4 regions of the Streptomyces sp. Sge12 genome follow, and region 2 is predicted to be linked to each of the others. Evidence: riboswitches for the same ligand, from Rfam matches in the RefSeq annotation. Region 2 holds a riboswitch; each other region holds the start of a gene.
The links. A riboswitch is a leader RNA that binds a small molecule or an ion and turns the genes downstream of it on or off. The one in region 2 is predicted to bind cobalamin.

Region 1 (3,491 bases), 2.1 Mb from region 2:
GTCTGCACCACGCTGCTGGTCAAGTCCGGGCGGCTCAAGTGGGCCTGGGTGACGGGCGTCCCGCTGGTCTGGGACGCCACGGTGACCCTCACCGCGAGCTATCAGAAGATCTTCTCCGAGGACGTGAAGGTCGGCTTCTTCGCCCAGCGCGACAAGTACCAGGCGGGCATCGACGCCGACAAGGTGCTGGCGCCGGCCAAGAACATGGACGACATGCACACCGTGGTCACCAACGCCACGGTCGACGGCGTGCTCTGCGCCTTCTTCGCCGTCCTGATCATCGTGGTCCTCGCGGACGCCGCCCGGACCTGCCTGAAGGCCGTCCGCGACCCGGGATCGGCGACCCTCTCCGAGGTCCCGTGGACCGAGTCGAAGATCGTCGCCCCGGCCGGGCTGATCGCGACCGCCGAGGAGCGGGCGGAGCTCGCCACGGCCGGCCCCGAGGCGGGCGGCGGACACGTCAAGGAGCCGGTGGCGTGAGCGCCGTACGGAGCGCGCTGGCGAAGGCGCGGTTCTACGTACGGGAGTTCTCGGGGGAGGCCGCCTACGACCGGTACGTGGCCCACGCCCGCTCCCACGACCCGGACGCGGAGGTCCTCACCCGCCGCGCCTTCGAACGCGCCCGTACGGACGCCCGCGAGGCGGACCCCCGCGAGGGCTTCCGCTGCTGCTGAGCCGCCCCGCACACCGAAGGCCCCGCCGGACACCTCCGGCGGGGCCTTCGCCGGGTCCGCGCCCGCCGCCGGCGCCGACCCGTCCTGCACACTCGAGCGCATGGACATGGTGATCAGAACGGCGGTGCCCGCCGACTATGCGGAGCTGGGCGGGATCACGGCGCAGGCCTACCTCGCCGACGGGCATCTGGACTTCAACGAGGACGACGCCTACCTGAACGTGCTGCGCGACGTGGCCGGCCGGGCCGCCCTGGCCGAGGTGCTCGTCGCCGAGCGGGACGGGCGGGTGCTGGGCGGGGTGACCTTCGCCGCCCCCGGCAGCCCGCTCGCCGACATCGCCGCCCCCGACGAGGCGGAGTTCCGGATGCTCGCGGTGGCCCACGCGGCGCGCGGGCAGGGCGCCGGCGAGGCTCTGGTGCGGGCCTGCATCGAACGGGCGCGGGCCGTCGAGGGGGTCACGGGCATCGTGCTCTCCACCCAGCGCAGCATGGCCGGCGCCCACCGGATCTACTCCCGACTGGGCTTCGTACGCACGCCGGAGCGGGACTGGGCGCCGATCGAAGGCCTGACACTCCTGACGTATCGACTCAAGCTGTAGCCACGCCGACACTACATGTGGGGGTTGCCGCATCGGGCCGCCCCCACATGTATGCTCATGCCTGCTGTCGCCGCAGGGGAATCCGGTGGGAATCCGGAACTGTCCCGCAACGGTATGAAGTGTCCGACATCCGGACGCCAAGTCCGATGACCTGCCGACAGCGCGCCCGGCTCGACCGAACCGGGTGCCGACACGTCCGGGCCTCGCGGTTGGGCCGGTGGACGCCATGCGGGGCAAGCGTTCCTGTCGCGCCCGCATGCGCCCGCTCGCGCCCCGCTCCGCCGATGACCGGGCCGAGCGAGGGAGAGCTCCCGCCGTGACCATCGCGCCTTCCGCACCGCGCGCCGAGTCCACTTCTGGCGACAACACCGAGGGCCCGGGGGCCACGCTGCTGCGTACCCTCACCGAACTGACGGCGGACCTCCCCGACACCGACCCCGGCCGGGTCGCGGCCTCCGCGCTGCGCGGCCGCAGCTCCGCCGCCGACGACGCCGAACTGCGCGGGCTGGCCACGGAGGCCGCCGCCGGTCTGATCTCCGAGGACCCGGCCTACTCCCGGCTCGCCGCCCGCCTGCTGACGCTGGCCGTGCGCGACGAGGCCGCGAGCCAGGGCTCCACCTCCTTCTCGGCCTCCGTCGAGGTCGGCCACCGCGAGGGCCTCATCGCCGACCGCACGGCCGAGTTCGTGCGCACCCACGCGAGCCGCCTGGACTCGCTCGTCGAGCTCACCCTCGCCGAGGGCGCCGACGACCGCTTCGGCTTCTTCGGCCTGCGCACCCTGCACAGCCGCTACCTGCTGCGCCACCCGATCACCCGTCAGGTCATCGAGACCCCGCAGTACTTCATGCTGCGCGTGGCCTGCGGCCTCGCGGCGGACGACAGCGTGCAGGCCGTGGAGGAAGTGGCCTCGCTGTACCGGCTGATGAGCCGTCTGGACTACCTGCCGTCCTCCCCGACGCTCTTCAACTCCGGCACCCGGCACCCGCAGATGTCCTCCTGCTACCTGCTGGACTCCCCGCTGGACGAGCTCGACTCGATCTACGACCGCTACCACCAGGTGGCCCGGCTCTCCAAGCACGCCGGCGGCATCGGCCTCTCGTACTCCCGCATCCGCGCCCGCGGTTCGCTGATCCGCGGCACCAACGGCCACTCCAACGGCATCGTGCCGTTCCTGAAGACCCTCGACGCCTCCGTCGCCGCCGTGAACCAGGGCGGCCGCCGCAAGGGTGCCGCCGCCGTCTACCTGGAGACCTGGCACGCGGACATCGAGGAGTTCCTGGAGCTCCGCGACAACACCGGTGAGGACCAGCGCCGTACGCACAACCTGAACCTCGCCCACTGGGTGCCGGACGAGTTCATGCGCCGCGTGAACGCCGACGCCGAGTGGTCGCTGTTCTCCCCGGCCGACGTGCCCGAGCTGGTCGACCTGTGGGGCGACGCGTTCGACGCCGCCTACCGCAAGGCCGAGGCGGACGGCCTGGCCCGCAAGACGATGCCCGCCCGCGACCTGTACGGCCGGATGATGCGCACCCTCGCGCAGACCGGCCAGGGCTGGATGACCTTCAAGGACGCCTCCAACCGCACGGCGAACCAGACCGCCGAGCCGGGCACCGTCGTGCACTCCTCGAACCTGTGCACCGAGATCATCGAGGTCACCAACGACGGCGAGACGGCCGTCTGCAACCTCGGCTCGGTCAACCTGGGCGCCTTCGTCGTGGACGGCGAGATCGACTGGGAGCGGATCGACGAGACCGTCCGCACCGCCGTCACCTTCCTCGACCGCGTGGTGGACATCAACTTCTACCCGACCGAGCAGGCCGGCCGTTCCAACGCCCGCTGGCGCCCGGTGGGCCTGGGCGCGATGGGCCTCCAGGACGTCTTCTTCAAGCTGAAGCTGCCCTTCGACTCCCCCGAGGCGAAGGCCCTGTCCACCAAGCTCTCCGAGCGCATCATGCTGGCCGCCTACGAGGCCTCGTGCGACCTGGCCGAGCGCAGCGGCCCGCTGCCGGCCTGGGAGCAGACCCGCACCGCCCGCGGTGTCCTGCACCCGGACCACTACGACGTCGAGCTGAACTGGCCGGAGCGCTGGGAGGCGCTGCGCGCCCGCGTCGCCGAGACCGGCATGCGCAACTCCCTGCTCCTCGCCATCGCCCCGACGGCGACGATCGCCTCGATCGCCGGCGTGTACGAGTGCATCGAGCCGCAGGTCTCCAACCTCT
Region 2 (3,491 bases):
CGCTGATCCTCCCGTACACGGCGTTCCACGCTGCCGCGGAGGAATTCCGCTACGACATCGAACGGCTCACCGACCGGTTCGGCCTGGGCTACGAGACGGTCTGCCACCGCCTCAGCACCCTGCAACGTCCCAGGCTGCGCGGGGTCCCCTTCTCGTTCGTCCGGGTGGACCGGGCGGGCAACATGTCCAAGCGGCAGTCCGCCACCGGATTCCACTTCTCGCGTGCCGGTGGCACCTGCCCGCTGTGGAACGTCTATGAGGCGTTCGCCGCCCCCGGCCGCATCCACGTCCAGGTCGCCGCCATGCCCGACGGGCAGCGCCACCTGTGGACCGCCCGCGCCGTCACCCGCCACCGCGGCGGCTGGGGAGCCCCCGGCAAGACCTTCGCCATCGGCCTGGGCTGCGAGATCCGGCACGCCTCCCGGCTCGTCTACTCGGACGGCCTCGACCTGGACAACACGGCGGCCGCCACTCCCATCGGCATGGGCTGCCGCCTCTGCGAACGCCTCGACTGCCCCCAGCGGGCCGTCCCGCCCCTCGGACGCCCGCTGGCCGTGGACGAGAACACCAGCACCTTCGTCCCGTACCAGGTCGCCGACCGCGCACCGTGACCCGATCGGCCGCGCGGCACACCGCGGCCCGCTCTCCTCAACCGAGCCGGAGGGCCTCCGCCGTGGTCACCGGCTCGTCGGCCCGGACCCCGTGCAGGACGTGGGCCAGGACCTCCGCGCCGCGCACGACGCGGGGGCCCGGGCGGTTGAAGTAGGCGGGACCGTCCAGCACCCACACCTCACCGGACCGCACCGCGGGCACGTCCTGCCACCCGGGCAGGGACGTCAGCAGTTCCCGCTCGCGCAGGGTGCGCTCCGGGCCGAACCCGCAGGGCATGACCAGCAGGACGTCCGGGCGGGCGGCCCGGACCGCCTCCCAGTCCATCGGCCGGGTGTGCTCGCCCGGGGCGGCGATCAGCGGCTCACCGCCCGCGCACCCGATCTGCTCCGGCACCCAGTGCCCGGCCGGCCAGAGCGGATCCAGCCACTCGATCGCCACCACGCGCGGTCGCGGCCGCCCCGCGGTGAGCGTGCGTACGGTGTCCAGCCGGGCGGCGAGCGCCTCCCGGCGGGCCCGCGCGTGATCCCGTACGCCGAGCAGCTCGCCCACCGTGACCAGGCAGTCCAGTACGTCGCCCAGGGTCCGCGGCTCCAGGCTGAGCACGCGGGGCCCGCCGTCCAGGACGCGCACCGCCCGGCTGACCCCCGCATAGGAGACGGCGCAGACGTCGCACAGGTCCTGGGTCAGGACGACCTCGGGAGCCAGGGCGCCGAGGGCGTCGGTGTCGAGGGTGTAGAGCGAGGAGCCGCTGTGCGCGGCGCCGCCGACCGCGTCGGAGATCTCCCGGCTGCTCAGGGTGTCCGACGAGAACTCGGCGGAGGTCACCACGGGCACACCGGCCACGTGCTCCGGGGGCCAGTCGCACTCGTGCGTGCGGCCCACCAGGTCGGCGGCCAGGCCGAGCTCCGCCACGATGTCGGTGGCCGCGGGAAGCAGCGAAACGATGCGCATTCCTCGACTGTAGGCCCTGGTCCGGGGGCTTTTCACACGTCCGCGCCACGGCGGGGGTGGACTTACTAGGACGTCCAACTATATCTTCGTCGCAAGCCCGCGGTGCAGGGAAGCCGGTGTGAATCCGGCGCGGTCCCGCCACTGTGACCGGGAAGTGCGTTCTTCAGCAGTACAGGCCACTGACGGAAACCATCCGCCGGGAAGGCCGGAGAGCGCGCGATGATCCGGGAGTCAGGATACCGGCCGTGGGGTGTTCCGTGTTGTCCACGAGGATGGAGCAGACACGCATGGCACCGGTACGTGACCACGGCCCGGGTGATCCGGCGGAGTACCCGAACGGCGGCGCCCTGTCCCCGCGTTCGTGACTCGACGAGGGCGCCCCCAGCCCTCCCCTGTCCCGCGGCCGAGCCCGCGGTGCGCACCCCGATCGGTGCCGCACCGCTCCTGCGCCGCGCCTTCCTCGGATCTCACCTGACGAGAGCAGGCTTCGATGGTCCGCGAACTCACCCATTTCATCGGCGGAAAGCACACGACCGGCACGTCCGGGCTCTTCACCGACGTGTACGACCCCAACACCGGTACGGTCCAGGCCCGGGTCCCCCTGGCGGGCCGCGCCGACACCGAGGCGGCGATCGCCGACGCCGAGGAGGCCCAGCAGGAATGGGGCCAGTGGAACCCGCAGCGGCGCGCCCGCGTCATGCTGCGCTTCCTCCAGCTCGTCGAGGGCGAACGCGACGCTTTGGCCCGGCTGTTGTCCTCCGAGCACGGCAAGACCATCGCCGATGCCCACGGCGACCTGCAACGCGGCCTGGAGGTCGTGGAGTTCGCCGCCGGTGTCCCGCACCTGCTGAAGGGCGAGTTCACCGACAACGCGGGCACCGGGATCGATGTGCACTCGCTGCGCTCGCCGCTGGGCGTGGTCGCCGGGATCACCCCCTTCAACTTCCCCGCGATGATCCCCCTGTGGCAGGCCGCGCCCGCGCTGGCCTGCGGCAACTCCTTCATCCTGAAGCCCTCCGAACGCGACCCCTCCGTACCGCTGCGCCTCGCCGAGCTGTTCCTGGAGGCCGGCCTGCCGCCGGGCGTGCTCAACGTGGTCAACGGGGGCAAGGAGGCCGTCGACACCCTCCTGGAGGACCCGCGCGTGCAGGCCCTCGGTTTCGTCGGATCCACCCCGATCGCCGCGCACATCTACGCCACCGCCGCCGCCCACGGCAAGCGCGCCCAGTGCTTCGGCGGCGCCAAGAACCACATGATCGTGATGCCCGACGCCGACCTCGACCAGGCCGTGGAGGCCCTCATCGGCGCCGGCTACGGCTCCGCGGGCGAGCGCTGCATGGCCATCGCCGTCGCCGTCCCCGTCGGCGAGGAGACCGCGAACGCCCTGGTGGCCAAGTTGACGGCGCGCATCGCCACCCTGCGCGTGGGGCGCTCCGACGACCCCGAGGCCGAGTTCGGGCCGCTGGTCAGCCGGGACGCACTCGACCGGGTGAACCGCTACGTCGGCATCGGAGCCACCGAGGGCGCCGAACTCGTCGTCGACGGGCGCGGGTTCACCCTGCCCGGGCACGAGAACGGCTATTTCGCCGGAGCCACCCTCTTCGACCGGGTGACCCCGCAGATGCGGATCTACCGCGAGGAGATCTTCGGCCCGGTGCTCTGCGTCGTACGGGCCGCCGACTACGAGGAGGCCCTGCGGCTGCCCACCGAGCACCCGTACGGCAACGGCGTGGCCATCTTCACCCGCGACGGGGACACCGCCCGCGACTTCACCCGCCGGGTGGGTGCCGGCATGGTCGGCGTCAACGTGCCGATCCCCGTGCCCGTCGCCTACCACACCTTCGGCGGCTGGAAGCGGTCCGGCTTCGGCGACCTGAACCAGCACGGCCCCGACTCCATCCGCTTCTTCACCCGCACCAAGACCGTCA
Region 3 (3,491 bases), 5.2 Mb from region 2:
CGTGCCGGAACGGCAGCACCCCGTAGGTGGCCCGGCCCGTGAGGCCGCGCAGCATCTCCATGCCCGGCTCCAGCAGCGATACGTCGCCGCGGAACTTGTTGACCATGTACCCGGCGATCAGGGCCTGGTCCTCGGGGGACAGCAGCGCCGTCGTCCCGAAGAAGGACGCGAAGACCCCGCCGCGGTCGATGTCCCCGACCACGACCACCGGGAACCGCGCGGCCCGCGCGATCCCCATGTTCACGATGTCGGTCCGGCGCAGGTTGATCTCGGCCGGACTCCCCGCCCCCTCGCAGATCACGGCGTCATACGTGCCCCGCAGCTGCTCCAGGCAGTCCGTGACGATGCCGAGCAACTGCTCCTGGCGCCCGCCGTGCAGCGCCTTCCCGGGGGACGACCCCTCGGACCCGAAGAACCCGCGGGCGCTCATCTCGCCCACCGGCTTGCCCAGGAGCACCACCTGGCTGCTGCGGTCGCTGCCCGGCTTGAGCAGCACCGGGTTCATCAGCGCGGTCGGCTCCACTCGGGCCGCCTGGGCCTGCATCGCCTGGGCGCGGCCGATCTCGGCGCCCTCCAGGGTGACGAAGGAGTTCAGCGACATGTTCTGTGCCTTGAAGGGCGCCACCTTCACGCCCTGCCGGGCCAGCCAGCGGCAGATGCCCGCCGTGACCACGCTCTTGCCCGCGTCCGACGTGGTGCCCGCGACCAGCAGACCCCCGCCGCGCTTCGCGCCGCTCATCCGCGCCGCCCCCTCCGTGTCGTACGGGATACCAGCAGCCGGGCGGCCACGCAGGCGCCCAGTGCCAGCCAGGTCACCTGCCGCGACAGCCGGACCGCGCGCTCGATGTCCGCGACCTCCACCGGACGCCCGGCGGAGCCGTTCAGCACGGCCCGGTGCTCGACCCGGCCCCCGTAGGCGAGGGTCCCGCCCAGCCGGACGCCGAGCGCCCCGGCGAACGAGGCCTCGACAGGGCCGGCGTTCGGGCTGGGGTGCGCGGCGGCGTCGGCGCGCCAGGCCCGTACGGCGCCCCGCCGGTCGGGTCCGGCCAGTACGGCGGCGACCGCCGTCAGCCGGGCTCCGGGCCAGCCGGCCAGGTCGTCGAGGCGGGCGGAGGCCCAGCCGTAGTGCAGGTAGCGGGGGGACCGGTGGCCGACCATCGCGTCCAGGGTGTTCACGGCGCGGAAGGCCAGCAGCCCGGGGACCCCGGCGACGGCGCCCCACACCAGGGCCCCGACCACCGCGTCGGAGGTGTTCTCGGCGACGGACTCCACGACGGCGCGGGCCATCTGCTGCCCGTCGAGGGACTGCGGGTCGCGCCCGCACAGGTGCGGCAGCCGCTCGCGGGCCACCTCGGTGTCCCCGGCGGCGAGCGCGCCGCCGATGGCGCGGGCCTCCCGGCCCAGCGAGGTGCCGCCCACGACGGCCCAGGTGGCGGCGGCGGTCAGGGCGATACGGACGGCGGCGGGCCGGGAGCGCACGGCGCGGGCGCCCAGCGCTCCGACGGCTGCCGCGCCCCCGGCGCACACCAGGGTGTGCAGGAGGCCCCGGGCGCGGTCGTCGCGCCACAGGGAGCGCTCGACGGCGGCGGCGGCTCGTCCGAAGGCGGCCACGGGGTGCCCTCGGCGCGGATCACCGAGGATCCGGTCGCCGATCAGGCCCGCCGTGACGCCGTACGCGAAGACGCGATCGGCACGCATGGTGGCAGGTATGTCCTCACTCAGGGTCCGCGCCCTGGTTCGACGTGTCCGGCGGCGAGAGTTCCTGGCTCCCGGGACGCACGCGCGGCGTGCGCACCCGGTGACAGTGGCGGGACCGCGCCGGATTCGCACCGGACTTCCTCTCCATGCCGCCGTATTGGCTCGGGCAGTCCACCATGCACCGCGAAGCCCGTCAACTCGCCGTTGACCTGCGGCGCGGTAGGGGCGCGGGATGCGAAAAGCTCCCTCCGGGACAAACCCGGAGGGAGCCTTCACGCCCGATCGGCCGCGGAGCGGCGGATCAGGCGACGATCAGGTAGATCGCGTAGCCCACGGCAGCCGCGACGAGCGCGAAGCAGGCGTACGCGCCGCTGCGGGCGAGGGTGGCGGTGCCGCCCTGTTCGGTCGCGGTCTCGTGCTTGGACAGGCCCACCAGGCCCAGGGTGAAGAGGGCCACGAGGGCGACGGTGGCGAGGAGGCTGACCCCGAAGACGGAGCCGAGCGCTTCCCAGTCGATCTTCATACTGCCGCTTTCTGAAGGGTGCGGGTCTCTGCGTGGTCTCTGTCTCGGTCAGACCGCGGCGGCCGGAGCGGCCGGGGTCTGCGTCGCGGCCGGGATGGTGGCCCTGAGGTCCTCGTCCGTGACCGCGGCGATGGTGCCGGCGGCGGCAACGGTCGGCGGGACGGTGACCGCGGCGATCGCCGTGGTGACGACACCCGGCTCCTCGGCGCCGGCCGGCTCCACCTCGTTGACGTTGTTGTGGTCGACGACCTGGCGGCGCGAGATGAGCCAGATGGCCAGGCAGGAGCCGATCAGGAAGAGCGTGACCGCGGCGATGCCGACGTCACCGATGCGCATGACCAGCTCGGCACCGGCCGAGACCAGCGCGGCGGCCGGCAGGGTCAGGCCCCACGCGACGAACATGCGGGTCGCGGTGGACCAGCGGACCACACCGCCCTTGCGGCCCAGGCCCGCACCCATGACCGCACCGGAGCACGAGTGGGTGGTGGAGAGCGAGAAGCCCAGGTTCGAGGAGGCCAGGATGACGGACGCGGCCGAGGTCTGGGCGGCGAAGCCCTGCTGCGGGTGCAGGTCGGTCAGGCCGCTGCCCATGGTGCGGATGATGCGCCAGCCGCCCAGGTAGGTACCCATGGCGATGGCCAGACCGGCGGAGACGATGACCCAGACCGGGGGGTTCGCGTCGGGCGCGATGGCGCCGCCGGCGATGAGGGCCAGGGTGATGATGCCCATCGTCTTCTGCGCGTCGTTGGTGCCGTGCGCGAGGGAGACGAGACCGGCCGAGGCGATCTGACCGGCGCGGTACCCCTTGGCGGAGGTCTTCTCGCCGACCTTGTCGCCCAGCTTGTAGGTGAGCTTGGCGGCCAGGTACGCGGCGATGCCGGCCACCAGCGGGGCGGCGATCGCGGGGATGAGGACCTTGGTGACGACGACGCTGCCGTTGACCGCGCCGATGCCGGCGGAGGCGACCGCGGCACCGATCAGGCCACCCATCAGGGCGTGAGAGGAGCTGGAGGGGAGACCGACCAGCCAGGTGACGAGGTTCCAGAGGATCGCTCCGACCAGGGCGGCGAAGATCACCTCTGGCTGGATGCCCTCCTCGTTGACCAGTCCCTTGGAGATCGTCTTGGCGACCTCCACGGACATGAACGCGCCGACGAGGTTGAGCACGGCGGACATGGCCACCGCCGTCTTGGGCTTGAGGGCGCCGGTCGAGATGGTGGTGGCCATCGCGTTGGCCGTGTCGTGGAAACCGTTCGTGAAGTCGAACACG
Region 4 (3,491 bases), 260 kb from region 2:
GAGGCCGCCGAGGGTCCAGAAGAGGACGGAGCGGATCTGGTCGGGGTGCGCGGAGAGTACGAGGACGAGGCTGGTGAGGGCGGACAGGACGTACTGCACGGCGACGCCGGCGAGGGTGAGCCGTCCGGTGGTCATGGTGCCGCCGCGCCGGGCCATCGCGTAGACGGCGACGAGTGCGGCCATGGAGCCGGCGAAGGCGGCGAGCGGCAGGCCCATGCCGAAGGCGAGGGCCCCCGTACCGAAGACGATCACGAGGACGGCTCCGGCCGAGGCGCCGGAGGACGCGCCGAGCAGGAAGGGGTCGGCGAGCTCGTTGCGTACGAGGGCCTGCAGCACGGTGCCCGCGACCGCGAGCCCGGCGCCGACGACGGCCCCGAGGAGGACGCGCGGCAGCCGGACGTCCCAGATGATGGCGGCGAAGGCGCCGGGGCGCCGCTCCCCCGAGAGGCCGCCGAGGACGATGTCGAACACGCGCTCGGGCGCGATCCGTACCGCCCCCAGGGCCAGGCCGGCCACCGCGGAGGCGACGAGCGCGGCGGCCAGGACGAGGAGGACGGCGGCGGTGCGCAGCCTCACGGGGCGGCGGGGTGGAGCTGGCTGCCCAGGGACTCGACGGCGTCGGCGACGCGCACGCCGAGGACGGCCGAGGAGAGCGGCAGCACCACGAACCGCCGGTTCTTGACGGCGGGGACGTCGGCGAGGGCCGGGTCGTTCAACAGGCGCTGCTTCTTGGCCTCGACGGTGGTGCCGCCGTAGTCGTAGATGAGGACGACCTCGGGCCGGCGCTCGATGACCTGCTCCCACGACACGTCGCCGAAGGTGTCCTTGAGGTCGGCGAAGACGTTGGTGCCGCCGGCGAGCGAGACGATCTCGTTGCCGATGCCGTTGCCGCCGGAGGTCGCGGCGGAGGCCTCGCCGGAGTCGTAGACGAAGACGGCCGGCCGGGGCCGGTCCCCCACCCGGGCGGTCACGGCGTCGATGCGGCGCTGCTCCTCCTCGACGAGCCTCGCGCCGCGCTCCGGCACGCCGAAGGTCCGCGCGACCTCGGTGATCTCGGTCTTCAGCTGGTCGAGGCCGACCTTGCCCTCGGTGCAGTACTCCACGTTGAGCCGGGAGTTGATGCCGGACGTGGCGAGTCCCTCGCGGTCGCGGCCCTGTCCCTTGTCGAAGGCGCTGGCGTACCCGCCGTAGACGAAGTCGGGGTCCGCGCCGAGCAGGACCTCCTTGGAGGGGTACTCCTTGGCCAGCACCTTGATCTTGTCGTAGGCGGGCCGGTACACGGGGAGCACGGCGTCGTCGAGGTAGGCGGACCCGGCGATCCGGTCGCCCAGCCCGAGGGCCAGCAGCAGCTCGGTGGCGTGCTGGTTCATGGTGACCGCGCGCTGCGGCGGAGCCTGGAAGGTGCTGCTCACACCGCAGTTGGTGAGCGTGTACGGGAACCCGGGCGCGGCGGCGGAGTCCCCCGCGGCCTTGTCCTCCCCCGCCCCGGGGGAGCCGGCACAGGCGGCCAGGGGTATCAGGAGTGCGACGGGCAGGAGCGCGCGCAGGGCGGCGGCGCGGGAACGCGACAGCATGACGGGGCCTCTCCGGGGGATCCGCGTCCCCTGGTCGACGTGAAACTGCGGGAGAGGCGGTGCGTCAGTGTCTGACTCCCGGCCCTTCCCCGCGGGGGACGACCGGTCACAGTGGCGGGACCGCACCGGAATCGCACCGGTTTCCTGTCCTGCACCGCCTGGGTGACGCGCCCAGTCTGCCAGAAACCACCAGGCCACCGGCTCCGAGGCCTGATGCTTGATGCTTGATGCCCGGCGCCCGGACGGTGGACGCGGCGAAGCCCGGGTGGGAGAAAGGCTCCCACCCGGGCTTGGCCGGAACTGCTGTTCAACACGGTGCAGGGGCGGCAGGACTCGAACCTGCGACCATCGGTTTTGGAGACCGGTGCTCTGGCCAGCTGAGCTACGCCCCTTCGGTGGACCAACGATGACATGCCGGTCCCCCGGAGCTCCACTGATTAACTGTCACCCCTGTCATTCCTGTGCGGAGGGGGTCGGTATGACCTTGGTCGTCGAACTGCGGCGCGGGGGCTCGCCCTCCCGGTCCGGGCGCAGGCCGGGGGCGCGTCCGGCTGCGGGGACGCTCGAGCGGATCGTCTTCGACGACGACGCGTTCTGGGCGGCCGTCGAAGGACTGGGCCGCCACCGGGTGCCCACCCTGGCCGACGTCGATCCGTACGGTGACACCCGGCTCCGCGGAGAGGCGGTGGAGCGGATGGTGCGGGAACTCGCAGGTGCCGATCTGGCGCGGCTGCGAAGCCGCGACCGGGAAGCCATGACGACACTGCTGGCCTGGGGGCGGCGCTGCGCTGCGGACGAGCGTCTGCGGATCGGCTTCTCCGGCGACTAGGGCGTCTCTTTCGGCAGGGGGACATGATGGGGGGACGTAGGGGTGGATCTGATGCGGCTGGTTGCCGGGGACAGCGGTGTCCGGTTGCGGGTGCTGGGGCGGCATCGGCCCGGGAGGAGCGCCTACCACGATCATCTCGACGCCGAGGTCGTCGTCACCAGCGGCTTCGCCAACGGGCGGCTGCGGCTGCGGCTTTCGCCCGAGGACCTGGACGACTGGGGCGCGGCGCTCGGCGAACTCGGCGCCGGCCGCGACGTCCGGTGGCTGCGCGGCAACGAGATCCGCGTCGAGGTCGACCGCCGGTTCTCGGTGCCCGTGCCGGTCGTCACGATCACCGACGAGGCGGCGTCCGCCTCGTCGGTCCGCGTTTGGCTGGACGTGGGCGACGGCTGGGTCGAGGAGCTGCGCCGGCGGTACCTCCGGGTCCGCGAGACATGGCCGAACGAGGTCGTGGTGGGGCCGCGCCCCAGGAGCTACTGGCAGTGAAGGGTGGCGGGAGCCCGGGGCGCGGAGGATCGTGGGCAGGGGGACCCGTGGAGCGGGAGGTTCCGTCATGCGCCGAAGCCGACGACTCCTCGTGGCGCTCGCACTCCTCGCCCCCACCCTGCTGGGCTTCGCGCCGGGCGGCTCCGGCGAGACGATCTCCCTCGCCGGGAGCGAGCCCGGCGCACGTCTCGACGTCACGTTGACGCAGGTGGTCGACCCCGCGACCCCCGCCGGACCGGACAACCCCACGGGCCCGGACGACCCCGACGGCCCCGACCGGCTCGTCGCGACCCGCTTCCGCCTGGAGAACACCGGCACCGCCGTCTACCGGGACTCCCCCGCACCGGCCACACACCTGCTGGACGCCGACGGCCGGCGGTTCACCGGGATCGACCTGCCCACCACGGCCGGACCCGCCTTCCCCGCCGCCGTCACGCTCGACCCCGGCGCCACGGCGGAGGGCTTCGTCACCTTCCGGATCCCCGCCGACGCCGAACCCGCCGCGGTCCAGTTCGCCCTCGACGCCGGTCTGGCCGACGACGTCGGCCAGTGGAGCCTGCCGCTCCCGTGACGGGTGAGTTTCGGCCGCCCCCTTGACCACT

Region 1: another riboswitch for cobalamin. It lies ahead of B6R96_RS12420 (ribonucleoside-diphosphate reductase subunit alpha); the one in region 2 lies ahead of B6R96_RS03685 (CoA-acylating methylmalonate-semialdehyde dehydrogenase).
Region 3: another riboswitch for cobalamin. It lies ahead of B6R96_RS26815 (cobalamin biosynthesis protein); the one in region 2 lies ahead of B6R96_RS03685 (CoA-acylating methylmalonate-semialdehyde dehydrogenase).
Region 4: another riboswitch for cobalamin. It lies ahead of B6R96_RS02435 (ABC transporter substrate-binding protein); the one in region 2 lies ahead of B6R96_RS03685 (CoA-acylating methylmalonate-semialdehyde dehydrogenase).

The regions. Positions count from the first base shown of each region.
Region 1 covers NZ_CP020555.1:2,875,771-2,879,261, forward strand. The annotation lists gene B6R96_RS12405 (carbon starvation CstA family protein) at 1-480, shown strand, start outside; gene B6R96_RS12410 (CstA-like transporter-associated (seleno)protein) at 477-674, shown strand; gene B6R96_RS12415 (GNAT family N-acetyltransferase) at 775-1,272, shown strand; cobalamin riboswitch at 1,324-1,445, shown strand; gene B6R96_RS12420 (ribonucleoside-diphosphate reductase subunit alpha) at 1,589-3,491, shown strand, end outside.
Region 2 covers NZ_CP020555.1:789,016-792,506, reverse strand. The annotation lists gene B6R96_RS03695 (short-chain fatty acyl-CoA regulator family protein) at 1-611, shown strand, start outside; gene B6R96_RS03690 (cobalamin-binding protein) at 649-1,563, opposite strand; cobalamin riboswitch at 1,647-1,825, shown strand; gene B6R96_RS03685 (CoA-acylating methylmalonate-semialdehyde dehydrogenase) at 2,054-3,491, shown strand, end outside.
Region 3 covers NZ_CP020555.1:5,980,646-5,984,136, forward strand. The annotation lists gene B6R96_RS26810 (cobyric acid synthase) at 1-739, opposite strand, end outside; gene B6R96_RS26815 (cobalamin biosynthesis protein) at 736-1,698, opposite strand; cobalamin riboswitch at 1,735-1,899, opposite strand; gene B6R96_RS26820 (hypothetical protein) at 2,000-2,221, opposite strand; gene B6R96_RS26825 (inorganic phosphate transporter) at 2,270-3,491, opposite strand, start outside.
Region 4 covers NZ_CP020555.1:529,497-532,987, forward strand. The annotation lists gene B6R96_RS02430 (FecCD family ABC transporter permease) at 1-576, opposite strand, end outside; gene B6R96_RS02435 (ABC transporter substrate-binding protein) at 573-1,574, opposite strand; cobalamin riboswitch at 1,620-1,760, opposite strand; tRNA gene B6R96_RS02440 (tRNA-Trp) at 1,893-1,966, opposite strand; gene B6R96_RS02445 (hypothetical protein) at 2,053-2,403, shown strand; gene B6R96_RS02450 (DUF5959 family protein) at 2,455-2,889, shown strand; gene B6R96_RS02455 (hypothetical protein) at 2,957-3,460, shown strand.